Regions from separate parts of the Peribacillus sp. NPDC097895 genome, predicted to be linked through region 1. Evidence: riboswitches for the same ligand, from Rfam matches in the RefSeq annotation. Region 1 holds a riboswitch; each other region holds the start of a gene.
What was found. A riboswitch is a leader RNA that binds a small molecule or an ion and turns the genes downstream of it on or off. The one in region 1 is predicted to bind S-adenosylmethionine.
Positions count from the first base shown of each region.

Region 2: it holds a riboswitch for S-adenosylmethionine, as region 1 does, so the genes downstream of both, ACQKMH_RS08965 (YezD family protein) here and ACQKMH_RS07710 (bifunctional homocysteine S-methyltransferase/methylenetetrahydrofolate reductase) in region 1, are expected to answer to the same signal.
Region 3: it holds a riboswitch for S-adenosylmethionine, as region 1 does, so the genes downstream of both, ACQKMH_RS00515 (methionine ABC transporter ATP-binding protein) here and ACQKMH_RS07710 (bifunctional homocysteine S-methyltransferase/methylenetetrahydrofolate reductase) in region 1, are expected to answer to the same signal.

Region 1 is NZ_JBNNSH010000001.1:1,580,853-1,594,440, forward strand. It holds gene ACQKMH_RS07660 (GNAT family N-acetyltransferase) at 6-560, opposite strand; gene ACQKMH_RS07665 (undecaprenyl-diphosphate phosphatase) at 909-1,688, opposite strand; gene ACQKMH_RS07670 (DUF4870 domain-containing protein) at 1,912-2,232, shown strand; gene ACQKMH_RS07675 (hypothetical protein) at 2,473-3,267, shown strand; gene ACQKMH_RS07680 (beta-class carbonic anhydrase) at 3,355-3,927, shown strand; gene ACQKMH_RS07685 (NCS2 family permease) at 4,084-5,385, shown strand; gene dapF (diaminopimelate epimerase) at 5,569-6,555, shown strand; gene ACQKMH_RS07695 (DNA ligase D) at 6,838-8,685, opposite strand; gene ACQKMH_RS07700 (Ku protein) at 8,838-9,680, shown strand; gene ACQKMH_RS07705 (MOSC domain-containing protein) at 10,174-10,824, shown strand; SAM riboswitch class I at 10,938-11,036, shown strand; gene ACQKMH_RS07710 (bifunctional homocysteine S-methyltransferase/methylenetetrahydrofolate reductase) at 11,140-12,987, shown strand; gene metH (methionine synthase) at 12,980-13,588, shown strand, end outside.
Region 2 is NZ_JBNNSH010000001.1:1,865,035-1,871,504, forward strand. It holds gene pdxT (pyridoxal 5'-phosphate synthase glutaminase subunit PdxT) at 1-373, shown strand, start outside; gene ACQKMH_RS08955 (TetR/AcrR family transcriptional regulator) at 882-1,457, shown strand; gene ssuE (NADPH-dependent FMN reductase) at 1,697-2,233, shown strand; SAM riboswitch class I at 2,455-2,563, shown strand; gene ACQKMH_RS08965 (YezD family protein) at 2,733-2,876, shown strand; gene ACQKMH_RS08970 (phosphoadenylyl-sulfate reductase) at 3,064-3,768, shown strand; gene sat (sulfate adenylyltransferase) at 3,798-4,946, shown strand; gene cysC (adenylyl-sulfate kinase) at 4,988-5,587, shown strand; gene ACQKMH_RS08985 (nitrite/sulfite reductase) at 5,604-6,470, shown strand, end outside.
Region 3 is NZ_JBNNSH010000001.1:113,302-119,771, reverse strand. It holds gene ACQKMH_RS00535 (Fur-regulated basic protein FbpA) at 106-300, opposite strand; gene ACQKMH_RS00530 (M20 family metallopeptidase) at 530-1,774, opposite strand; gene ACQKMH_RS00525 (MetQ/NlpA family ABC transporter substrate-binding protein) at 1,863-2,735, opposite strand; gene ACQKMH_RS00520 (methionine ABC transporter permease) at 2,757-3,407, opposite strand; gene ACQKMH_RS00515 (methionine ABC transporter ATP-binding protein) at 3,421-4,443, opposite strand; SAM riboswitch class I at 4,706-4,817, opposite strand; gene ACQKMH_RS00510 (GNAT family N-acetyltransferase) at 4,980-5,453, opposite strand; gene ACQKMH_RS00505 (DUF4440 domain-containing protein) at 5,548-5,913, opposite strand.

The DNA of each region.
Region 1 (13,588 bases):
TCTTTTTATGCTTCAAGTAATTGCTGTTCGTCATCATCATGCTGCCTAAGGATATGAAAGGTGTATAAATCTTTAGGGATTTCATACAAATCGAAGATATCTCCTTCATGATTGATCTGATCATAAAGGGACTTTCTTGTTTCGTTGGCATTGACAGCATAGGGAAGTTTTTCTGCGGCTTTTATAGAGCGGATATTTTTTTTGCGAATACGCATGAAGACCGTTTCCAAACCGAGCTCGAAAAAAAGCTCTTTAAAAAAAGCGTCTTTTGCGATGGCATTATACCCTTTTCCATGATAAGGCTTGCCAAGCCATGTGCCTAAGAAACCTGCACCATTTTCAATATCGTATAAAGAAATGCAACCGATCGGATTTTCCCATTCATCCAAGATTGTTCGTGAAATGAGTTCCCCAGCATCTTCAGCCTCGATCGTTTGCTTAGTAATGAAAACATATTCTTCATATGAATCTACTTTATGGCGCACGAAAGGGAAGACATCTGGATGCGTCATTTGTTCATAAAGAGAAAAACAATCTGTGAAATCTCTCTTTTTTAACATTTCCGTCCCTCCGTTTGAGGGCAGATTTTATGCGTAGTCGCTGCCCACCCTCGAAATTTTTTAAGTCGTTCATCAAAAAATTTCGGGGTGGGAATCGAACCCACTAGAACCGGAAACCGGTGGCGCACCATTTGCCTTCCCTATTTTTATTGTCAGAAATTATATAAATCTAAAGAACCTTACGAAGGTATAATACTAAAAAAAAAACGGTTTGGGAATAGGTTTTTTGCCTTTTTTTTTCGTCAAATTCCAACTTTTTTTTGAAGGTTAAAATTGGAGTGCAAACGCCTGCTTTTTTTCTTGAAAAACTGCTTTTTTCGCCTGTTTTTAAAGGGGAATGGAAGCTTTTTAAAAATCACCTGTGAATTGCATGAATAAAATGATTGCTCCGAGTGACCATACATATATGGAGAATATTTTCAGTGAACGCTTCTTCAAGAAATCGATCATCCATACTACGGCAATATATCCGAATATGGCTGAAGCAAGTGTACCGACGAAAAGTGCGGTGATTGGAAGCCGTTCAACCTCTCCTGTAAATATTGGTTTCATTTGAAATGCAATGCCCCCTGAAATGGCTGGAATTGAAAGCAAAAAGGAAAAATAGGCTGCAGTGGCCCTATCAAGCTTGCAGAAGAGCCCAGCTGCTATCGTCAAGCCGGAACGCGAAAGAGCTGGCATGATGGCAGCTGCTTGGAAGGTTCCGATGATCAGGGCATCTTTAATGGAAATTTCATTCAGTGTTTTTCCCCCTTTTTTCACCCCGTCCGCTATCCATAAAATCAGTCCGGTTGCTAAAAATTCCCATCCGATGGTCAGGCCGGATTTTGAAAGGCCATCAAACCAATCACCGAGTAAAAGGCCGGCAATCACTGCAGGAATCGTTCCAGCAACGAGAAGCAGAGTCATTTTGGAGAAAGGTTTTTTTAAAATGGAGAGGATGTCATTCTTGTATACTGCCAATAATGCCAGCAAGGTTCCGATATGCAGCATGGTATCCAAAAAAATGCCGGCCTCGTCAAGATGGAATATATGCCGTCCTAAATATAAATGTCCTGTACTTGATATAGGTAAAAACTCAGTCAAGCCTTGAATGATTCCAAGGATGAAGGCTTGAAATTCGTTCAGCAATAAAAATCACTCCAATCTAGTAGGTATAGGACAATCCATTATTTTATCTGTATGCATAAGACGGATGAATATGTTCAGATTTTTCGTCATATGAATTACCTCAATGTTTTATGAAGAAAGGATAGTCCCATTTAAAGTTTTTCGAATATAATAAAAGGAAAATGAAACTATTTTTCATCTTATTCGTAAATATTTATAGGAGAGAGGAGGAGTTAACATTATGCCTACTAAAGATGAAAGAGTGTTTGCTGCCCTTATATATGTGATCAGCTTTTTTACAGCATTTATCGGTCCTTTGGTCCTTTGGTTATTGAAAAAGGAATCGTCACAATTTGTGGATTATCATGGAAGGGAATACCTTAATTTTTTCATTTCCTATACCGTATATTCGATTGTTGCAGGGATATTGACAATTGTATTGATTGGATTCTTGCTATTGCCGGTCATCGGGGTTGCTTTAGTCATATTCACCATCATTGCAGCCGTTAAGGCCTATGAAGGAACGGATTACCGCTTCCCATTGATTTTTAGGATATTATAGGATGATGAAAAAGGACTCCGATCCATTCGGAGTCCTTTTTATCTGGAATGAACCATTAGGGGGAATTGCCCTATTATTAAAAAAGGGAATAGATCACATTAAAGCGAATAAAGTATTATGATATGTACTTCAATGCACTTTAAGGGAAGTGGACGCCGGATCGGCTTGCGGCACACCTAAATCATTGGTTGCCATTAAGGTGGCAAGCTTTCTTGTAAGGAGTGAGGAGCAGAGCTGGATATGAATATACGCGAATATTATCAAAAAACGAGCAGTTCAAATTTTCATGCATCCTGGATTTCTCTTGGAATGGCCGTAATTTTTTTCATTTGTCATATTTTTTCGCTGATCCCAGGAAATATATTATTGATAACGGTTCCCTTTATTTTTTTTAGTATGGCCCAATATGTCAGTCATCGAATTTATGAAAATAGAGTCAAGGAATTGCCTATTGGACCCATCGAAACGAACGCCGGGTTATTAAAAACTGAATATGTTTTATTGACATTTATGCCAGCACCCACATTGCGGTTACTTCTCTATGCGCCTAATGGATCTTTAATGGGTGAGATCCGGGATGTGAATATGAAGTGGTTCATGTGGATGATTCCCAATTTTTTATCGATGCTTTTGGCCAAACGATATGAATTGGTGGACCATGGGGGTCGTGTACTTGCTAAATACCATATCAAAAGGGGTCTTTTCAATAAAATGACAATCATGGATGATCAAGATTGCCTTATTGGATCGTATCAAGAAAATAGATCGCTTCTGAAGATCAGTGGAATGATATATAAGGAAGACGGTACGGAATGGATGCCCATTCAAACACAGGGAAGTTTAAATTCTTTTGAGATGACGACAAAAGACGGGGAAAAGATCGTTTCATACCAAGAAGGCTGGATGCCTTTGGAGTGGGGGAAACGATTCAAGACAAATACACCTATACTTTCTTTTTCATCAAATGTTGCTGAAATTCCTAAAATCATCGTCTTTGGTTTCTGTGCAGCCACTCTGAATCATCGTTCAAATTGACTATGGTTACCCTTTAGCAAATCTTTTCAATATTTGATATAATCATAGTGGATACATAGATTAAATACATTTAAAAAGGTGGTAAATATGAGTTTACTTAATGAGATTCTGGATTATAATGAACAGTTTGTAGAAAAAGGTGAATATGTTAAGTATAGGACGGATAAGTTTCCTGAGAAACGTATGGTCATCATAAGCTGTATGGACACTCGGCTCGTTGAACTATTGCCAAAATCCTTGAATGTCAAAAATGGCGATGTCAAAATCTTGAAAACTGCCGGGGCAATCGTCTCCCACCCATTCGGAAGTGTCATGCGGAGTATCCTTGTTGCTATTTATGAGCTAAAGGCAGATGAAGTATTGGTCATACCTCACCATGACTGCGGGATGGCATCGGTCGATGCAGATTCTGTAGTGGACAAGATGGTCGAACGTGATATACCTAAGAGCACCATCGATACACTGGGAGCTGCAGGAATCGATATCCGCAGTTGGCTTCGCGGATTTGATGATGTTTATGAAAGTTGTAAGAACAGTGTGGAAGTGATTAAAGGACACCCTTTGATCCCTAAAAATATTCCTGTACATGGTCTAATCATTTCGCCTGATACAGGGAAGTTGGAATTGGTAGTCGACGGGTATGCAGTAGGACAAAAATAATAAATTCATCGAGGCTGTCGGGATTATTTCCGGCAGTTTTTTTCGAATTTTGATCTTTTCTATTTATTTTTATCCTTTTTTTTGTTAAAATCGCCAAGTGTAGTTTGTCACTAATACAAACGGGTGGGCGAGGGACAAATTTAATAAGGATACAACATGAAGAAATTAAACTTGGAAACGTTTTTTCATTTTTCCGACTACGGAACGAATGGAAAACGTGAAATCCTTGCTGGAGTGGTCGGCTATTTTACGATAGTCTATATTCTCATCGTGAATTCCATGATTTTATCGGAAGCGGGCATACCGATTAATGGTGCAGTGATTGCCACAATTCTTTTATCCGCTTTAAGCTGTATCATGATAGGGGTATGGGCAAATGTCCCGATCCTCCTCGTTCCAGGCATGGGCGTAAATGCCCTTTTTGCTTATACCATGGTTCAAGGAATGGGCCTATCTTGGCAATCGGCGCTTGGTGCTGTTTTTATCTCTGGGATTATTTTTGTAGTTATTGCCTTTACAAAATACTCTACGTTAATCAGTGATTCGATTCCAAGTTCGATAAAAGATGCCATATCTGTTGGTCTTGGCTTATTCTTGATGCTAATCGGTCTCGAAAAGGGCGGGATCATCACGGGAGGTTCATCATCTATCATCGCGCTGGGAGATTTAAGCGATCCAGCGGTGTGTGCGACGGTTTTGACCTTTTTACTGGCTATCACCCTATTCATCAAAAATGTCCCCGGTAACTTCATGATTACCATTCTGGCAGGTAGCCTTATTGCCTATTGGTTCGGGACGGTTCAACTAACGGAAATCCACTTTTCAGGCATAGACACAGCTTCCTACGGTGACCTCTTCTTTTCATTATCGTTCATGGAAGCGGACCGTATTGAATTTTGGATAAGTGTCTTTGCGATGACAATGGTTCTTGTTTTTGAAAATATTGGTCTTGTACATGGGCATGTAGACAGTATTAATCGCCAGGATGCCTATAAAAAGTCGCTTGCCGCGACAAGTGTCTCCGTTCTGTTTTCAGGTCTATTCGGTTCAAGTCCTACGGTTGCAACAGTAGAAACGGCAGCTGGTATAGCATCAGGAGGCAGAACTGGTTTGACCTCAGTGGTGACAGGTTTGCTATTCATATTATCACTGCTGTTCATCCCGGTGATTAAAGTAATCCCTGATAGCGCCATTGCTCCCATTTTGATTATAATTGGGATTTTGATGCTCGGAAACATTAAAAAGTTAGATTTCAGTGATTTAACCGAGAGTATACCTGCAATCATGATCATCACGATCATTCCATTTACGTACAGTATTGCAGATGGAATGGCCTTCGGTTTCATTCTGTACCCGTTCTTGAAGCTTGTAACCGGGAGAGCGAGAGAAGTCTCACCCCCGATGTATGTGAGTGCAGGAATGTTTATCGTCTATTTCATTGTTGGTATGATCGGTTAATATTTTGGAAGAGCGGTTGGAATGAGATAGTTCTTATTTCAACCGCTCTTCTTATTTTGTTTTTTCAACGGAAAAATGGATTCATTGTAATTTACTCGATGACACATCCATCCTGAAAATGCTATGATATAGAATATTAAAAAAATGATAATTGAAAAGCAGCATATTAGGGGATGTGACAGGATGATTATTGAAGGTTTAAAGAGCCATGGTTCAGGTAATGATTTCTTAATCATTGATGAATTGACAACGGCCTTGACGTTTACTGAAGAACAGCGGGAAAATTTAGCGAAGGCCCTATGTAATAGGGAAAGGCTTGGTGCGGACGGTATTTTGTTTGTGCTGAAAAGTGAACATGCTGATGCCAGGATGCGTGTATTTAATGCGGATGGCTCGGAAGCTTCGATGTGTGGGAATGGACTTCGCTGTGTTGCACGTTACGCGAATGACGTTTTAGGGCTTGATAAAATGATCGTGGAAACGATGAAAGCAAATTTACTCGTTGAGAAAACGGAAGATATCTTTAATGGAATTCCGACTTTCAAGGTGGAAATTTCTCCAGTTAGTTTCAATGTGAAGGATCTGCCACTTATCATTGAAAAAGAACAGTTGCAAAACGAAACATTGCCGGAACTTCATGATACCCTATTATTTTCGGCATTGGCGGTTCCCAATCCGCATCTAATTACGCTCGTCGATAGTGAAGTCTTACAAAGTGATTTGCAGGCAGCCCTTTCAACGAAGGTCAATCAACCGAATGAGCTCTTCCCTGATGGTGTCAATGTTAGTTTTGTGAAAGAGTTGGAACCCGGTAGCATTTATGTGCGGACATTTGAACGGGGAGTCGGCTTCACGAATGCATGTGGTACGGCGATGTCGGCTTCCAGCCTAGTAACATGTTCTGTTGGATTAAACGCATTGGAAAGTGAAATATCCGTCTACAATAACGGCGGAAAGGTTAAATGCGTCGTGCATTATGATGACGAAGGTCAAAAGTATTCAATAGATTTAATCGGGAATGCAACCTATGAATTCAAGGTATCGATCGACCTAGACTTAGCCCAACCGGAAAAATTTGAAATCCTGGAAAAACAGGACTTTGAAGCGGAAACAAGCTTATATGCTAAGTTGCAGGATGAAGTTCAAAGTTATTTGAAAACTACATTATAAGGAAAGTACCAACTAGGTGTTAGTCTTAGTTAAAAAGGGGTCCGGAATGTTTTAATTCCGAACCCCTTTTTTAAATTTGGTTAAAAGATTAGAGATTGTGCAAGGCCAAGTCGAAAATTACTAGATTGCGAAATTCACGAGTAAAAGTGCCAAACTTACGAGTAAAGTCTAAAAATCAAACGTAAACGTGCCAATCTTAAAGGGCATATGCCCGGTAGATTTCCGGGTTCATACCCTAAGGCCTGCTTAATTAAATGAAGTGTCAAACTTTTTGGGTAAACTTCATGAGTTGGTCTTTTTTTGTTTTAGAAAAGACAATACATCAAGAAAGGCAGGTCCGTTATCGAAATGTCGGTAATCTAAGAATGGACATCCGTCCCTTTTGATTCTATTTGGTACGGTATCAACCGTAAAGTCTTTAAGGTGGAGGGTTTCTTCCACTTCCTCCCAAAATAATGGTGTAGCAACTCCAGCGAAAGAATTTCCGCGTGGGGAATAAGGCACAATGATGGTTTTTCCTTCACTATGCTGTACAAAGTCCAAGTAAAGCCGATTATGCCGTTTAATTTTCAATCTTTCCACTGTAAAATCATCGGGATAGGAACTTGTTAAGTAATGACCTAGAAAATCGGTGAATATCCGTGTTTCCTGATAAGTAAATCTGTCTTCAGGTAAAGGGATGTGAATTTGCAGGCCTTTGTTACCTGAGGTTTTCACATAAGCTATTATCCTTAAGGAGTCCATCACCTTTTTTATTTCTTGTGCGGCTTTTATCGCCAAGGAAAAAAATTCGATCGATGGTGGATCTAAGTCCAGGACGATTTCATCGGGTCTTGTTTTTCCGGCTTTCTGAAATGGGGCATGGAATTCCAATGCCAGTTGGTTACCAAACCAAAGAAGCGTTTCAATGTCGTTACACAGCACAAATTCTATATCTTCATCCATGAATGTTTTAATAAATCCGGGGGCATAATCAGGCTTGTTTTTCTGGAAAAATTTTTCTTGACCCATGGTGCCATGAGGATAGCGGATCGTCGTCAACAGTTTATCTTTTAAAAACGGTAAGAAGAAAGCGGAAACCTCCCTCAAATAATGTAAGTATTCAACTTTTATCACCTGTTTATCGTCAGTTATCCATAGTGGTTTATCCGGTGAGGTTATTTGTACAGTATCGGGAAATGTGTATTGGTTTATCACGAATTTTTCCCAAGTACATTCAGTGGGAGACATGTGTAATAGCCAATTTGAAAACTGAGGTTCACGCAATTCATTTTCCTCATATACGTGTAAAAATTGTACCTCGATGCAAATGGATGGATGGATATAAAAAAATTTTGCGTCTTCATCTGTAGCATTTTGCTTGATCAGTTCATACAAGATCTTTTTATCTTTTGCACTCATTCCATTTTTGACGCTTCCGATTTTCGTTACCACACCTTCCTTGAACACTGCGAGGGAAACGTAACCATTTTCTTTATGCAATGCTGTGATGAAACAGGAGACAGTCTTCCAATTTTTCACCTTGATCCAGGAAGTGGAACGCTTTCCTTCTTGCCAAGTACCCCGGATTTCCTTGGCTACAACCCCCTCACCATCTAATAAGGTGACTGCATTTAATGCCTTATCCAAAACGTCGAAACTTTCAATTAATTGGATCAAAGCTTCAGAGGTGGGGTCAGGAGGCATAGGAAACCCAAGTTTTTTACCCAGATTCAACATGAATCCCCTTCGTTCTTCCATGGATTTAGTCGTTATGTCCATTCCTTTGATACGTAGCAGGTCAAACGCTATAAAACGGCATGGGGAAAAATGAGCTTTTTCGGAAATCAATGATTGTTTCCGAAGGCGACCACGCCACTGTATTTGAAAGAAGTCTGCTTTTGCTTGATTGGTTAGCCAGACCAATTCTCCATCGAACTGCAGCGGGAGATAATCTTCTATGTCCAGGCGTTTAATGAAATCAATGATTTCCGGGAAGAGGGGAGACAATTCCTTTTCGTTTCGACTTGAGATGCTAATCGTATCAAAGTCAATCGTTAAAATGGCCCTAAAACCGTCATATTTGACTTCATAACGCCAATCCTTGGAATTAGGGGCTTCGGTGTAATAGGTTGGCAGCATCGGTTTCATTTTGGGTAAATACCTCCGAAAAAAGTGATTAACATTATTTTGCCAAAAAAACGAAGTGTTAGAGTTGCCAAATGTTTTTTCGGTTTTTTTTTAATAAGGGGGAATAATAACAATTGTTCCTTCATTTAAAAATAAGTTATGAGGTGACGAATATGCATACGATGTGGAAGGGAAGCATATCATTCGGTTTGGTGAACATTCCGATTAAACTTCATGCTGCAACGGAAGATAAGGATATTTCTTTAAGGACGTTGCATAAGGAGTGTAATTCACCGATTAAATACGAAAAAGTATGTCCGGTCTGTCAAAAAGAAGTGGGGAAGGACGATATAGTCCGCGCTTATGAATACACAAAGGGAAAGTTTGTTGTATTGGAAGACAGTGAAATGGAACAGTTAAAAAAACAAAATGAAGAAAAAGCCGTGGAAATCGTGGATTTCGTAAAAATAGAAGAAATAGATCCCATTTATTTTAACCGAAGCTATTACATGTCCCCGAATGATGGAGGGATAAAAGCTTACTCCCTTTTGCGACAGGCCCTCAAGGAATCAAAGAAGGTGGGATTAGCGAAAATCATCATCCGCTCAAAGGAACAAATGGCGGTCATTCGAGTTGTTGATAATACTTTAGTGATGGAAACGATTCATTATCCGGATGAAGTCCGCTCCACAGCGGATGTTCCGAATATCCCTGCCACTGATTCCATAGTTGAAAAAGAAATCGAGACGGCCGTTTTATTGATAGATCAATTAACGTCTACTTTCGATCCGACAAAATACACCGATGATTATCGAACAGCGTTACTTGAATTGATTGAATCAAAGAAAACGGGACAGAAGACAATCACAACCAAAACAAAAGAACCTGTTTCCAGCAATGTAACCGATTTAATGGAGGCTTTACAGGCATCCATTGATCGAACGAAACATGAAGAACCGGTAAAGAAAAAGACGGCACGGAGGAAAGCGGCACCGAAGAAAAAGAAACAAGCCTAAACAAGAAGCTGAGCGGAAGCTTGAATCGCTCGGCTTCTTGTCGGGAATGGGCATGTATGAAAGAATGGATTGCTGAAAATACATATGTAAAGCATGTACAAATAGAAAAGCGGTATAGGATGCGGATAATGAACGAAATAAAGAGAAGAAATTGGTGGTTGAGAAAGAAGGCAAAAAAAATTCGCTCCCTAAAGAGCGACAATGAGGAATTCAATCGTGAAAATCAACATATAGGCGAACAGTTGTAGTTTTCGACTATATATTGTGTTCATATTCTATCATATTTAATTCTGAAATAGCAACAAAATTACAATAACTAACCTATGTTTTTTTCTGGTAATCAATGATATTAGGCCAATTTAATGGTTGAAGGGGGGCTTTTGCATTTTCTGATCTGGTAGATTCTTTCAAATCACTATAGAATAAAATGGATTTTTAGTATAATTTATTCATATTGGGATGATATAAATTCAATAGGATTGGAAGAGGCAAAATGGAAAATGGTAAAATCGTATCACTTCATGCAGGAAAGCCAAAACAGGAAAAATTTTCGAATGTTGATATCTTTTCAGCCATGGATAAACAAGCACAGGATAAAGTGACAGTGACTAAATTAGGCATAATTGGCGATGGGGTTGGTAATGTAAAGTTCCATGGAGGCACTGATCGGGCTTTGTGTTTTTACCCCGTTGAACATTATTCATTATGGAATGAAAAATTCGCTAAAAGGCTGGATATCCCTGCATTCGGTGAAAATTTAACTGTAGCGGGGATGAAGGAAGAGACAACATTTATCGGTGATATATATCAAATAGGTGAAGTAATTGTTCAAATTAATCAAGGGAGGATTCCTTGCTCGACGATTTCCCACTTTAACCAGGAACCTAAGTTTTTGGAATTCGTCTTTAAAACTGGTTACACTGGTTACTTTGCAAAAGTCATTCAAGAAGGAACGATAAAGAAACAAAATGAAATCGTGCTATTAGATCGTTTGCAAGAAAAAATCTCCGTTCATTATGCTACAGAGGTGATCCTTCATAATCGGGATGGGCTGGATGGGGCTTACACGTTGCTTACTCTAGATTCGCTTGCGGAAGACTGGAAACAGAGGGTAGAAAAGAGGGTTCAAGCTGCAAAGGATTGAATGATTTTTGGAAAAAGTAAAAAAAATGATGATTAAGGTATTGAAATTGACAGATTATTGATGTAAATTAAATATAAATTAATTTTGAAATCTTGTGACAATTATATAAATGGATCTTATCGAGAGAGGTGGAGGGACTGGCCCGAAGAAACCTCAGCAACCAGCCTAGGCAAAGGTGCTAAATCCAGCAAGCAGAGCTTGATAGATGAGGAGAATGTTTCAAAAAACCTTCTTCTTTGAGAAGGTTTTTTTTCTTTTCTCTCATACTCATAAAAAACGACAAAAACAGGATTGTTTTTGAGAGAGGGTGTAATGATGAATTTTCGTAAAGAATTAAAAGAAAGAATGTTAGTTGGCGAAGGGGCAATTGGAACCTTATTGTACTCTTATGGTATCGATCAATGTTATGAGGAATTAAATTGCACGAATCCACATCAAATAGAATCCATCCATCGCGCCTATTTAGAAGCAGGCGCAGATATCCTTCAATCGAATACATATGGAGCCAATTTCAACAAATTGAAACGGCATGGACTTGAAGATGAAGTAAGCAGGATCAATCGCCAGGGAGTCATCCTGGCTAGAAAAGCGGCAAAAGGCAAGGCATATGTCTTCGGTACGATAGGGGCGCAGCGGAGTATACGGAAATCGGATTTAAGCATGGAAGAAATTAAGCGAGGTTTTCGTGAACAGCTATACAGTCTGCTGATGGAAGATCCGGATGGAATTCTCCTTGAAACATTTTATGACCTGGAAGAACTGGAAACCGTGCTGCAAATCGTTAAAAAAGAAACGGAACTGCCAATCATCGCAAATGTTTCAATGCATGAACTGGGTAACCTACAAAATGGAATCCATTTAAATGAAGCATTTCAAAGACTGGAGCAATTGGGTGCCGATGTTGTTGGAGTGAATTGCCGTCTCGGTCCACATCATATGATTCGTGCCTTAGAAGAAGTGAATTTGCCAAAGCAAGCCTCGATTGCCATTTATCCTAATGCCAGTCTCCCGGATTATGTGGATGGAAGACTTGTCTATAAAGCAGTGCCGGAATATTTCGGTTCAAGTGCCCTGGAACTTCGAGAGCAAGGAGCAACGATCATAGGAGGGTGCTGTGGAACGACTCCTCTACACATTCAAGCTGTAAAGAATGCGATTGAAAGTCTGGTCCCAGTGAAAGAGAAAATTACGAAATCCCGTGAGATAGAAATAATTGAAGTGAATGATAGGGAATTGGAACTCCCTCTGTACGAAAAAGCCAAAACGGAAAGAACAATTCTTGTAGAACTTGATCCTCCGAAAAAGTTGGGAATAGAAAGTTTCATGACTGGTGCGGAAGTTTTGAAAAATGCAGGGGTCGATTCGATTACTTTAGCGGATAATTCACTTGCTTCACCAAGGATATCGAATGATGCACTTGCTAATTTACTGAAGAATCAATTGAATATAACGCCAATGGTGCATATAACATGCCGTGACCGGAATTTAATTGGCCTGCAGTCACATTTAATGGGCCTGCAGACGGTGGGGCTGAACGAGTTATTGATCATCACCGGAGATCCCTCTAAAATAGGGGACTTCCCTGGTGCCACTTCCGTTTATGATTTATCGTCGTTTGACTTGATAAGCATGGTCAAACAATTTAATGAAGGTGTCTCCTATTCCGGCCAAAGTTTGGGGCAACGGTCAAATTTTAAAATTGCCGCAGCATTTAATCCCAATGTGAAATATTTGGATAAAGCCGTACAGCGGATGGAAAAGAAGATTGCCTGTGGAGCTCAATCCTTTTTGACACAGCCAATTTATTCAGTTGAACAGATCGAAGAAGTATATGAAGCGACAAAACATTTAGAAACACCAATATTCGTTGGAATCATGCCCTTGACAAGCACACGAAATGCCGAATTCATCCATAACGAAATCCCGGGTATCAAATTGCCTGATAATGTTAGAAGGGCTATGGCTTTAGCAGGGAATGACCCAGTAAAGTCAAGAATTGAAGGCGTAAATATCGCGAGAGAGCTAGTGGACGCAGCAAGAGAGAAATTCAAGGGCATTTATTTAATCACACCTTTCCTCCGCTACGAAATGACGGCGGAACTTACGAAATATATTAGAGAAGTCGATAGTAAACAGACATCAGGGGTGGCAATACATGAATAAAAAAGCGATTCAAGAGCAATTGGATTCTAAGATTCTTCTTCTTGATGGAGCCATGGGAACAATGCTTCAGGCGGAGAATTTAACAGCAGAGGATTTTGGCGGGGAACAGTTCGAGGGCTGCAATGAGTACCTATCATTGACGCAACCGGAAATCATTCAATCCATCCATGAAAAGTATTTAGCAGCAGGTGCTGATATCATTGAAACAAATACCTTCGGAGCCACAAGCATCGTACTTGACGAATACCAAATAAGCACGATTGCTTACAAGCTTAATAAAATTTCAGCAGAGCTAGCCGTTAAAGCTTGTGAAAAGTATTCAAATGATGAATGGCCGAGATATGTAGCTGGCTCGATGGGTCCCACTACAAAAACGCTTTCCGTAACAGGTGGAACGACTTTCGATATTTTAACCGAGTCTTATGAAGAACAGGCACTCGGCCTATTGGATGGCGGAGTAGACTTGCTATTGGTGGAAACCTGTCAGGATATGCTAAATGTCAAGGCTGCCTTTTCCGGAATCAAAGCAGCTTTTGCTAAAACCGGAAAAGATGTGCCTGTCATCATATCAGGTACGATCGAACCGATGGGCACGACACTT
Region 2 (6,470 bases), 280 kb from region 1:
CGGTACATGTGCGGGGATGGTATTGGCGGCCAATCACTTGACTGGTGATGAGGATGCCTATCTTGAACTAATGGACATTTCCGTGAAAAGGAACGGATTTGGACGTCAACGGGATAGTTTCGAGGCCGATCTTTCAATCGAAGGATTGGATGAACCATTTAAAGCTGTTTTCATCCGAGCGCCATTCGCGGAGGGTATTGGAGAAGATGTAGAAATATTGGCAGTATATGAAGAGAATGTTGTGGCTGCGAGACAAGAACATGTCCTTGTCAGTGCGTTTCATCCAGAATTAACAGGGGATGATCGTTTTATGCAACTTTTTATTCAAATGGTAAAGACATCTATAAATAAAGCTGAATTGAAAACCTGCTAAACATCATAAAGCTGTCCTATTATTAGGACAGCTTTTGTATGCTCCTATCCAAAAAGGGTACGATAAAAATAAATATATTGCTTGAATTTACCATTCGATAAATCTATACTAAATAAGTGAGTGGTCACTCACATATTTAGTATAGATCATTGAAGAGGACCATGTCGTTGTAGCATATATTAATGAAAAAATGGAGCGGGATACTCGTTTTAATCAAGGTTATAAAGAATGCAAGAGATATGCGCGGAATAATAATGTGCCCTGAAGCGATTGCAAAGTCTGTCTATCTTAAAAAACGGATATGATCAGTTGAAGCGTAGTCATGGTTGATGATGGCTATGCATCTTATACATGATTTTTTGGAAAAGAAAACATTTCATAGACACTCTTTTCTACAAATGGGATCTCTCAAAGATCAAAGGTAATAATGACCGTTAAGTACCATATAAGAATAATGAAAAAATGATGGGTGAAACGGATTTATCTTTTTAAAAGAAGGTTGATATTTTTGAAAAAAGGGCAGCAAACTAAAGAACGTATCATTAATGTAGCCCGGACTCTTTTTGCCACTAAAGGTTTTGATATGACCAGGACGAATGAAATTGCCTCTGCGTGCAATGTTTCCGAAGCTACTATTTACAAATATTTTGTTAGTAAAAAAGATTTACTTTTGGCTACAATTACACCTAATGAAAAAGAAGAGTCTGAAGAAGGGATCAGCCATCTATCTACAGATGATCTTATGGAGAATCACGTTTCCACAATGATAAAGAAAATTCTTGAAAATAAAGAACAGTTTTCAATATTATTCAGGGAAACACAACTCGATCAAGATATTTCAAAACAATATATTGAACAAATTTTTAAGCCGAATGCCAAGCATCTTGAAATACAGAGGAGAATAGATAACGGAGAGATACAATATATCTCTGATATCACCCTATTTAATGTTGGGATTATTTCTTTTACATTGGCATTATCAACTCATAATGAGATCCATCACCAGAAAAAGGAACCATATTTTAGTTCTGAACGAATCAATAGCATTGCTCAGCTTTTAGTTTATGGTATCCATGGAAAATAAAATCATACATAATGAAACGGTCATATTAAAGGCATGGGGATCATGCCACAAATATGACCGTTTTTTCGATTAGGTAGCAATCAAGCAAGCTGATGAACTGGTGAAATCCGTGCCAATATCAATAAACTGGAGTTTAAGATTTGACATATATTTTTCAGACTATTACGATAAATGCATGCTTCATGAAAAGCTATTTAGAGAATTCTTATCAGGAAATCATGCAAAATAGGGGGATAAATATGAGCGATATCGTAATTTTATCAGGAAGCCCAGCGATTCCATCAAGAACGGACATTTCACTGAAACATATTCAATCATTGGTTGAAAAAGAAGGGTTTACCACGGCATATTTCTCAATTACGGATTTTTCAGCAGATGATTTATTCCAAGGGCGATATAATAGCGAAGATATTTTAAAGCTTTCCGAAAAAATTTCAGGAGCTAGAGGAATTATTATTGGTTCACCGGTATATAAAGCTTCTTACACAGGTGTGTTGAAAGCCTTGATTGATTTGCTGCCTGAAGGAGCTTTTAAGGGAAAGCCTGTGCTGCCAATTATGATTGGTGGAAGTAACAGGCATCTATTGGCAATTGACTATGCACTTAAACCATTAATTTCTATATTAAAAGGTGAGCCGTTGCAGGGCATCTATTTTGTAGATAAGGAAATTGATAAACAGGATCCGGAAAGTCCTATTAAGGATATGAATTTAGTTGATCGCGTTCAGAGTCAGGTTCAAGAATTTGTAGAAGCGATTCAGATAAGGAATATTTGAGTGTTTATACTTTAAATGATTGCCAGAATTGTAAAATAGACTCATTTTTTTGGAGGATTTCTCTAAAAAAATGAGTCTATTTTCATATGAAAAAGAACATATAATTACACGTGGAATAGTGTGTATAATAATAACAGTTCATCCATTTTATAAATCCAAGTTACTTTATAAGAAAACTCCATTGACAAGGAATAAATTTATGTTAATATTTAAAATAATAAAACTTATCCAGAGCGACGGAGGGAATTGGCCCTTTGAAGTCCAGCAACCTGCATGATGGATGCAAGGTGCTACATCCAACAAAATGTTGATCATTTTGGAAGATAAGGTAAAGAATATTTACCTAGGAATCTTTCCATCATGGAAAGATTTTTGTTTTTGAAAAAATCATTGGTAAACCATAACAATGTAAGGTTGTTTGGAATTATATAAATTTAAGAATTCAATTAATCAGCGGTGAAATAAATGATTCGCGGATTTTCTTAAAGGAGGAACAGGTTTGGAAAAAGAGAATCAGCTTGAAGAAATATTTGAACGACTTCAAGAAATGCTTCATTCAATGAAATATGGGTCCATCACACTAATTGTCCAGGATGGTAAAATCATTCAAATGGAAAGAAATGAAAAGCTGAGAATTAAATAAGGTATCTGCTGACTAGAAAAACTAGAGGCGTGTTTAACTAATATATAGAGAGTATTGGTTAAATTCGTCTCTTTTTCCTAGAGTCATATAAACTTGAGAAGATTACAGCGGATATTGATCACCAGTTACTCTAACCAGTGAAACATACTGCAAGTTTTTAGAGGGGGCAATAAAGTTGGCTGCATTAATAAACTATGAAAATTTCAACACTGAAGTTTTACCTGCTTTTCCTGAGGATAGTGAGACAAAAGGGGCTTTGGAAGTTCTGCAATGGGCAAATGAACAATATGGCAATAAACTCATATATGCATGTAGCTTTGGAATTGAAGGAATAGTCCTTACGGATTTATTGGCAAAGGTCAATCCTTCGGCCAAGATTGTTTTCCTGGATACCGATGTTCATTTTGAGGAAACTTACCAATTGATCGACCAAGTGAAAAAGCGATATCCAAAGCTTTCCATAGAGATGAAGAAACCTGCATTGACGCTTGAGGAACAAGCAGCGGAATTTGGAGATGAATTATGGCTGAATGATTCCAACAAGTGTTGCAATATCCGTAAAATCATTCCGCTTACCGATGTGCTATCAACGGCGACAGCTTGGCTTTCAGGACTGAGGCGGGAGCAATCAGAAACAAGGGCTCTTACCGAGTATGTCAATAAAGATAATAAATTCAAGTCAGTTAAGATATGTCCACTCATTCATTGGACATGGAAAGATGTTTGGCGTTATGCGCACAAAAATGGACTTCCATATAATATCCTACATGATAATGGATATCCGAGCATTGGCTGTAAAACGTGTACGGCACCAGCCATCAGTGCAGAGGACTTACGCTCAGGCCGTTGGCAAGGGGCTCAAAAAACAGAATGCGGATTACATTTATCTTAAATAAATAGAAACCATAGGGGGAAATTAGCATGACAACCAGTTTACCGCACGGAGGAACATTAATTGATCTTTGGGAACCAAAATATGATTTTAGTAAAATAACAAATTCAATCGAAATTGATGAAATTGCTTTAAGTGATCTTGAATTGATAGGCACTGGTGCCTACAGTCCGATTAAAGGATTTTTCACAAAAAGTGACTATGAGGCAGTTGTCAAGGATATGAGGCTTAGCAGCGGTCATGTATGGAGCATACCGATTACACTGCCGTTAACCGAAGAATCTGCAAAAACAATCACTATCGGAGAAGAAGTAAAGTTGAATCATGAAGGTGAAACGTACGGAGTTCTCCTTGTTTCCGATATTTTCACTCCTGATAAACAATTGGAAGCAACTTTAGTATATCAAACGGATGATGAGAAGCATCCAGGTGTGAAAAATTTATATAACCGCGGAAATGTATATGTTGGTGGAGAAATAAAATTAGTTAAGAGAATCGAGCGTCCGTTATTTCAAGATCATTATTTGGATCCTGTTGAGACAAGGAAAGCTTTTGCAGAAAAAGGATGGGAAACGGTTGTTGGATTCCAAACGAGGAACCCTGTTCACCGTGCACATGAATATATACAAAAGACAGCACTGGAGATTGTCGACGGTTTATTCTTGAATCCTCTTGTAGGTGCCACAAAATCCGATGATATTCCAGCAGATGTACGAATGGAGAGCTATAAAGTTCTGCTTGAAAAATATTATCCTAAGGATCGCGTCTCCCTTGCCGTTTTCCCTGCTGCAATGCGTTATGCAGGACCGAGGGAAGCCATTTTCCATGCGATGGTCCGTAAAAATTATGGTTGCACCCATTTTATTGTCGGACGTGATCATGCAGGTGTGGGCGATTATTATGGCACATATGATGCTCAAAAAATCTTTGGGAATTTTAACGCTGATGAGTTAGGGATCACGCTATTATTCTTTGAACATAGTTTTTATTGTAAAGCATGTGGCAATATGGCTTCTGCTAAAACTTGTCCGCATGGTAAGGAAGACCATGTCATCCTCTCCGGTACGAAGGTTAGGGAAATGTTACGTAATGGTGAAATTCCTCCAGCTACCTTTAGTCGTAAAGAAGTCATCGAGGTGTTGATCAAAGGTCTAAAGAAGAATGAAGTTTTTAACTAAATAGTTTCAAATTGAAGGAATGAAGTAAGAGGGGGATAATAATGAATAAAAATACTAACGTAACTTGGCATGAATCGTCATTGACCAAGGAACTTCGCCGAAAACAGAACGGTCATGAGAGTACTGTTCTATGGTTCACAGGACTGTCTGGGTCAGGGAAATCAACGATTGCGAATGCAGTGGCTAAGGAGTTATATAACCGGAATATTAGAAGTTATGTTTTGGATGGGGATAATATCCGTCATGGTTTAAATAAAGATTTGGGTTTTTCTGAAGAGGATCGAACAGAAAACATTAGGCGGATCGGTGAGGTTTCCAAGTTATTCGTGGATAGTGGACAGTTCGTATTAACCGCTTTTATATCACCTTTTCGGGCAGATCGCCAGATTGTGCGTGATTTACTTGAAGACGGGGAGTTTATTGAAGTATACATAAAGTGTCCAATCGAAGAGTGTGAAGTGCGGGATCCAAAAGGTCTTTATGACAAGGCGCGTAAGGGAATCATTAAAGATTTTACCGGTATCGATTCTCCATACGAAGTACCTGAACAGCCAGAAATCATTTTAGAATCCGACCAATACAGTATTGAAGAGTGTGTTGAACAGGTAATCGGTTATTTGACATCAAAGAAAGCGATTTAATCAAGGAGGAAATGTAATGGTTTACGAGAAATTTTGGTCGGAAAATCCACTAATCGCTAAAAATAAAACGGAAATCTGGAAATTGGAAAAAGACGGATTGAAGATATTTGATGATATTCCACATTACGCTGAAAATGGTTTTGAATCCATCCCTAAAGAGAATTGGGATATGTTCAAGTGGGCAGGTCTATACTTGCAACGGCCAAAAGAAGCCGGTTATTGGATGATGCGTGTCGTTATTCCCGGAGGTATCCTGACATATGATCAACAGATAACTCTAGCTAACATCGCTAAAGATTATGGGAGGGATGTATATGACATTACAACCCGTCAAGCCATTCAATTCCACTGGTTGACCATCGAACAAGTCCCGGATATCTTGAATCGTTTGGAAAAGGTTGGAATGACTACGGCCGGTGCATGTGGTGATATCACACGTAATATAATCGGGAATGCATTAGCTGGTCTCGATCCTGACGAACTTTTTGATACACGCGATGTACTATATGATGTATTTGAGTATTTCCGCCTTAACGAAGACTATTCAAACCTTCCAAGGAAATATAAAATGTCCATTAGTGCTAATATTCACAATGCTTCCAATGCTGAAATCAACTGTGTCTCATTCAATCCAGCTACTAAAGTAATTGATGGAGTAACGGAAGTTGGTTTTCACGTAAAAGTGGGGGGTGGGCTATCCTCCGTTCCGATGCTGGCAGAAGAACTTGATTTATTCATTTTACCTGAAAAAACAGTCGAAGTGGCGGCCGCCATCACGACGATATTCCGTGACTTTGGGTACCGTGAAAAACGTCATCGCTCGAGATTGAAATTCCTTGTAGCTGACTGGGGTCCTGAACAATTCAAGGAAAAATTACTGGAA
Region 3 (6,470 bases), 1.5 Mb from region 1:
TATTTGATGGTGTTAGAAGCATAAATAAATCGGGTTGAAGCAAGAAGCGATGAGGAATACCTGTTCCAACAGTTCAACGTACCACTCCCTGCCCGAAATATTGAATTAATGGATATTCAAACAGGGCTCGTCAGAAGGCAAGGATTCATTCTTTTTTATTTTCATATATTCTTCCTCTAAGTCGGTTAAGGTTAATTCAAATAAATGGGTGTCATTCTTTTTATAAATTCCCTCGTTAATCAATTTGTTAATAAGAAAGTTTCTTTTATTCTCAATAGCTTTACGTAATAATATCCCCATAATAAAAACCCCCTTTATTATCTGAACAACTACGGTGGAATCATTCGGTCGGGATCTGCCTGCTTGCCCTTTCACCAAAAAAACCGGAGACATCTCTTTACATGAAAGAAAAGTCTCCGGTTATCCGGTCAATTAACCTATAATCCCTATTCAATTACTAGGTATTGTTATTTTTTATAATACTAACTCTGTGATCCGCAGTCAACAATAAATTTTTATTTTTCTAAATTTATTGGGCTTGATTCTTTCTAGAGTAACTTTTTTTATCATTACTTTGGCTTGGCTTCGCTTCATGAAATGCGGTTTTAACTTTATCCAAAAGGTCTTTATCTGAAATCAAGCGATAACCTGTTAGTGCAAGAGCTTTTGCTCCAGTGAGGATGGCTTTGTCTCCTCTTGGGGATTTCGCGCAATCACGGAATTCATTCGTATGGGCAATCAACTCGTCTGGTCCAATTTTTATATATGGATGGGCTGTCGGTACCACATGGCTTACATTTCCTGCATCTGTCGAACCAAAACCATCCTCTTTTCTAGGAGCCACTTCTTCCCCTAATTGCGTCAGTTCTTCTTTTAACAGGTCGTCCAGGACTGGATTGATCACAAAATCGAGTACTTCATTTTGGAAACGTTCGACTTCAACCGTACTTCCTGTGGCAAGTGCCGCCCCTTTTGCCACATCACGTATTTTCCGAGATACTTCTTCGCATAGTTCCCATGTTGTTGCCCTGATGTAGAACCTGGCGGAAGCATATTCAGGAATGATGTTAGGCGCTTCCCCGCCATTGGTGATTATTCCATGGATTTTGACCTCGGATGGGAGCTGCTGTCGTAAAGCATTAATGCCATTGAACAGCTGAATCACCCCGTCAAGAGCATTCACGCCTTGTTCAGGAGCTGCAGCTGCATGTGCTGATTTTCCATAAAAATGAAAATCAAGTGGGTCGACAGCCAAAAACGGACTTGTTACACCCGTTTTTCCAGCAGGATGGATAATGATGGCTGCATCCACCTCATCAAATAGACCATGCTTCACAAAGCTGCCTTTTGCACTACCATTCGGCCCGCCCTCTTCAGCAGGCGTTCCGAAAACAATCACTTCTCCCCCTGTCTCCTCCAGCACTTGAGCCAAGGAAATTCCTGCTGCTACACTCGTTGTGCCAATGATATTATGGCCGCAAGCATGACCTAAACCAGGCAATGCATCATACTCGGCTAAAAAGGCAATTGTGGGGCCATTCTTTAAAGAGGTTTTTTTGGCGATGAATCCTGTTTCATGCCCAGCTATATTGCGGCTCACTTCAAATCCTGCATCTTGAAGTAATTTGGTTAACGTATCCGAAGCGAAGAACTCTTGATTGCCAATTTCGGGTTTGGCATGGATGGCTTGACTCGTTTCGACATATAATTTGGAATGCTGATCGATGTGATCTGCAATGATTTGCTGATGCGACTTCACTAGTTCAATTCCCATATTCTTATCTCCCCTTTTATTTATTGGGTATAAAAAGCCGGATAGGTATCTTGAATCTATCCGGCAATTTTTCACTTTGTTTCAATCATCATTTTTCATTAGCCGGTTTTGTCCAGGCATCTTGGTAATTCACTAATTCATCTACAGATACATATGCAGGAATCGTGTTTCCGTCAAACGTTTTTTCAATGAACGCTTCCACTTCTTTCGATTGGTAAAGTTCTACTAATTTTTGCAGCTCAGGACGATCGGCATCTCCCTTTTTCACCGCAATGATATTAATATATGGTTTTGCCGTTTTACTTTCATGGAATAATGCATCTTTTAAAGTAAGGCCTGCTTCAACGGCAAAGTTGTTATTAATCGCAGAGGCATCGGCATCATCCAATAGACGCGGCGTATTGCCGGCAGCAACAGGTTTGATTTTCAATTTTTTCGGATTATCTTTAATGATTTCCAATGATCCAGACCCATTGAATTCCTCTTTCAATGTAATCAAGCCAGCGTCTTGAAGAAGGAGTAATGCACGGCCAAAGTTTGTAGCTTCATTCGGAACGGCAATGGTAGCTCCATCCGGTAGACTTTTAAGGCTTTTATGCTTTTTCGAAAAAAGACCCATTGGCGCAATGACAGTCGACCCGATGGCTTCTAATTTCAAATTTTGATCTTGAACGAATTCATCGAAGTAGGCAACCGTTTGGAATGAATTCGCATCAATTTCTCCTTCACTTAACGCAAGATTCGGTTGGATATAATCGTTAAAAGTGACCAGTTCGATATTCAGGCCTTTCTTTTTCGCTAAGTCGACAATGTATTCCCACGTTCTCGTATCCCCGCTGCTGACACCCACTTTTACTGTTTTTACATCATCTGAGCCTCCTGCTGCACCTTCTTTGCTCCCACATGCTGCAGCCACGACGGCCAATGCCAATACGATGATTGTTAATAAGATTTTCTTCATTTTTCCTGCCTCCTCAAATTTTTATCTTCTTCTGATTTTTTTTGAAACGAAATTCCCGGTGGATTGCAGTAATTGAACGATGATCACGAGCGCCGCTACGGTGACGACCATCGTCATCGTATCGAACCTTTGATAACCGTAAGCCAAGGCCAAATCTCCCACCCCGCCTGCACCGACGGCACCTGCCATGGCTGTAGATCCAACAAGGCCAATCGTGGCGGTTGTAAATGTAAGGATCAATGAACTAAGTCCCTCAGGTATCAAAAAGCAATATATGATTTGCCATGTCGTTGCCCCCATTGCCTGAGCTGCCTCGATGATCCCTTTGTCCACTTCCAAAAGGGAGTTTTCCACAAGACGGGCAATATAAGGAGCTGCATAAAAGATCAGTGGAACAATTGCTGCATTCGTTCCTATTGCACTGCCCACAATCATTCTAGTAAAAGGAATCAGTGCGACAAGCAAGATGATGAAAGGAACCGACCGCAATATATTGATGATCGGGTTCAATACATTAAAGATCCATTTATTCTCCAGGATGTGACCGTTCCTTGTAATGACAAGCAGGATACCGAGCGGAAGCCCGATCAATCCGGAAAATACCAATGAGATGGCTACCATATAAAGTGTGTCACCGAAAGCTGTCGACAGCTGCTCGGCCGTTATTTCCATTCCCCAAAGCGTATTACCCATTTATCTGCACCTCCTGGACGAGAATCCCCTCATCTTTAATATATTGATAAGCCTTGTCCACCTCATTTTTGTTCCCTGTCACTTCGATGATCAAATTCCCAAAGGGCGTTTCCTGAATTTCAGAAATATTGGCTGATAATACACTTAAATGCACATCATATTTCTTCGAGATGGTTGAAAGTAAAGGAGTGCCTGAAGTAGTCCCAATAAAGTTAATTTTCCAAATAATCGGGATATGGGACCCTATGCTTTTCAGGAAACTTTGTGGAATCTCGTCATGTATGACCGTTCTCACGAAGTTTTTTGCTATATCCGTTTGCGGCTTCGCAAAAACTTCGAAAACCGAACCTTGTTCAACCACGCATCCGCCTTCCATGACCGCAACCTTATTGCAAATTTCCCTGATTACAGACATTTCATGAGTGATTAATAGAATGGTAATATTGTATTCTTTATTAATTTTCTTTAAGAGCTGCAGAACAGCACTCGTTGTTTGTGGATCCAATGCCGATGTAGCTTCATCACATAATAGGATCGATGGGTTTGTAGCCAATGCTCTCGCAATCCCGATCCGTTGCTTTTGACCGCCGGATAATTGTTCCGGATAACTCTTTGCTTTGCTTGATAAGCCAACGAACTCCAGCAACTCGCCTACCCGCTCTTTGATTTCTTTACTGGGCGTCCCCGACAAAACCAGCGGCATGGCGATATTATCAAAAACGGTCTTTGAATTTAGCAAGTTGAAATGCTGAAAGATCATCCCGATTTTTTTCTTTTCTGCCCGTAATTCCTTCGGGTTCAATGAAGTTAATTCCTTCCCCCCAACGATCACTCGGCCATCTGAAGGATGTTCAAGCAGATTGACTAACCGAATCAACGTACTTTTTCCTGCTCCGCTATAACCGACTACACCGAATATATCTCCCTTTTCTACTGTCAAATTGATTCCTTTCAAAGCTTCAACAGTCTGTTTCTTTGTTTGATAAACCTTTTTAACATTTTGAAACTCAATCATCCTATCTCCCCCCATGTTGTTAATTTCTACAAATTCATTATCAGAGAAGAGCTTTGCAAAGTTTCAAAATGATAGGGTTACATTCGTTTGATGATCCCGTGCTTTGAAAGCCAAACTCACGAGTTAATGCACCATTTTCCCAAATGACAACCATATTCATTGTGAATAAACAAAAGAGGCCTCTTCCGTCATCAGACAGAAGAGGCCTCCTTTAGAAATAAAAAAGAGTAAACTCTTAATTTAATTATCTAAGAAAAGCTCCTTCTTATCTTTCAAACTTTCGTCCGCTGGAATTAGCACAGTATTTTTACAAAAGTAAAAACCCGCTGCCGAGGTATCATAGGGCCAAGTCCCTCCACATCTCTTGATAAGAATTAACGTTATATTTAATTATGTTCTTCACTATATATTCAATTTTCACTAAAGTCAACATAATTTTTATCGTTCTAAATATTTTCATAGTATAGTTATTTAAACATTAAATTATTATATTAATATAGTTTATCTAAATTATTTCACTGCTAGCTCCGTATTTTTTATAATAATTTGCTCATTCTCCATACAGGATACTTTTCATTTTCTTCCCTTATCTTTACCATTCCAGATTTTGTATATAATTGAATCGCCCTCTGATTATCTGGAGAAACTCTTAAATGATATTCGGATACAGTAAATTGCCTGAAAAAGTTTTCTGCATAGCGAACCAATTCCTTGCCAAGGCCTTTATTGCGGTATTCGGGAACAAGATAATATAGATTCACATAGCCAATCTCATTCCCTTCGTACTCCCGAATTTGAAGTTCCATTTGCCCAATTGGTTTTAGGTCCTTTTCAATGATCACTTGTCCATCCGGAAATTTGCGGACCCTTTCTTTCATTCGAATTAGATAAGTATGTTCATCCCCAAAGCCTTCTTCCGATCCAAAACTTACAACAAAGGAATCCTTCCTGAATGTAACGATGATATCTTTATCTTTGTCAATATCAATGGGACGAAAGATCAACTTCATTCACCTCTATCATTTTAGTGAAATAGTAATTCAATAGGCAACTCACACTTTTTTTGATGAAACACTATATTGGGGCCCCTCTTGATAAGGCGATTCAATCGCCTTTCGTTCTTGTGCCTTGATGAAAAAACATTTGCCATCTGCCATTCGTACATTTCCAGATTGAACTTCTTAAGGTATGTTCCACTTTATCTTCATCAAAAATCCGGTACGTGGTCAACACGGTATCATCAGACAATTGATGCATATCAAAATGACTGAGTTTCATTTTCACCGCTCCTGCTCCCTCTTGCCCCATAAAATCGCTTTTGGACCATATGTTACCCGAACTGCCGAACTCAAAGAAATCATCTTTCAATAATGATTGAAGCTCTTCTGAAGATGTACGGATTTCAGATTTTAATAATTTCTCCTCCAGCTGGTACAAATGCGCTTTTAACACCGAGGCTTCATTTTCCATTCATCTTGACCTCCTTCTCCCTTGAAATTCGACTGCTTTTCAACCTAATTGGAAAATGGTGTATAATTTATACATAGACTTTCATACGGAGGTTCATGCTGTCAAAGATTTTTTATCCAGCTCTTTGCTGATTATTAGTTGGTTAATATTTGCGTTCAGCATCATTTTTTTCATCTTTTCGTTTTTAACCTTTTTTGCCATACCTATTTTCTTATTAATATTTTCAACCGGCTTACTTTGTTTCCATATTTCTAAGAAACTGGACTCACGAAGGCAAAGGCTTAGAGTTTCTTACGATTATTCCACATTACTGGCGGTAATTCCTTTTTGACTGGCAGTAATGTGGAATATTTAGTCCCAAACCCATATAATTCGTCCTACTTCGGAATAATTCGACCTAAATCAGATTATTCCGACCTAAATCGAATTAATTCGCCCTACAACCGATTATTCCATCCTAAGTCAAAATAATTCGTCCTACACCCTATTCTAGGCCCTTCATCATGGAAACCATAAAAAAAGAGCTGCCATTTGCAGCTCCTTCTTCTGTGCATCCG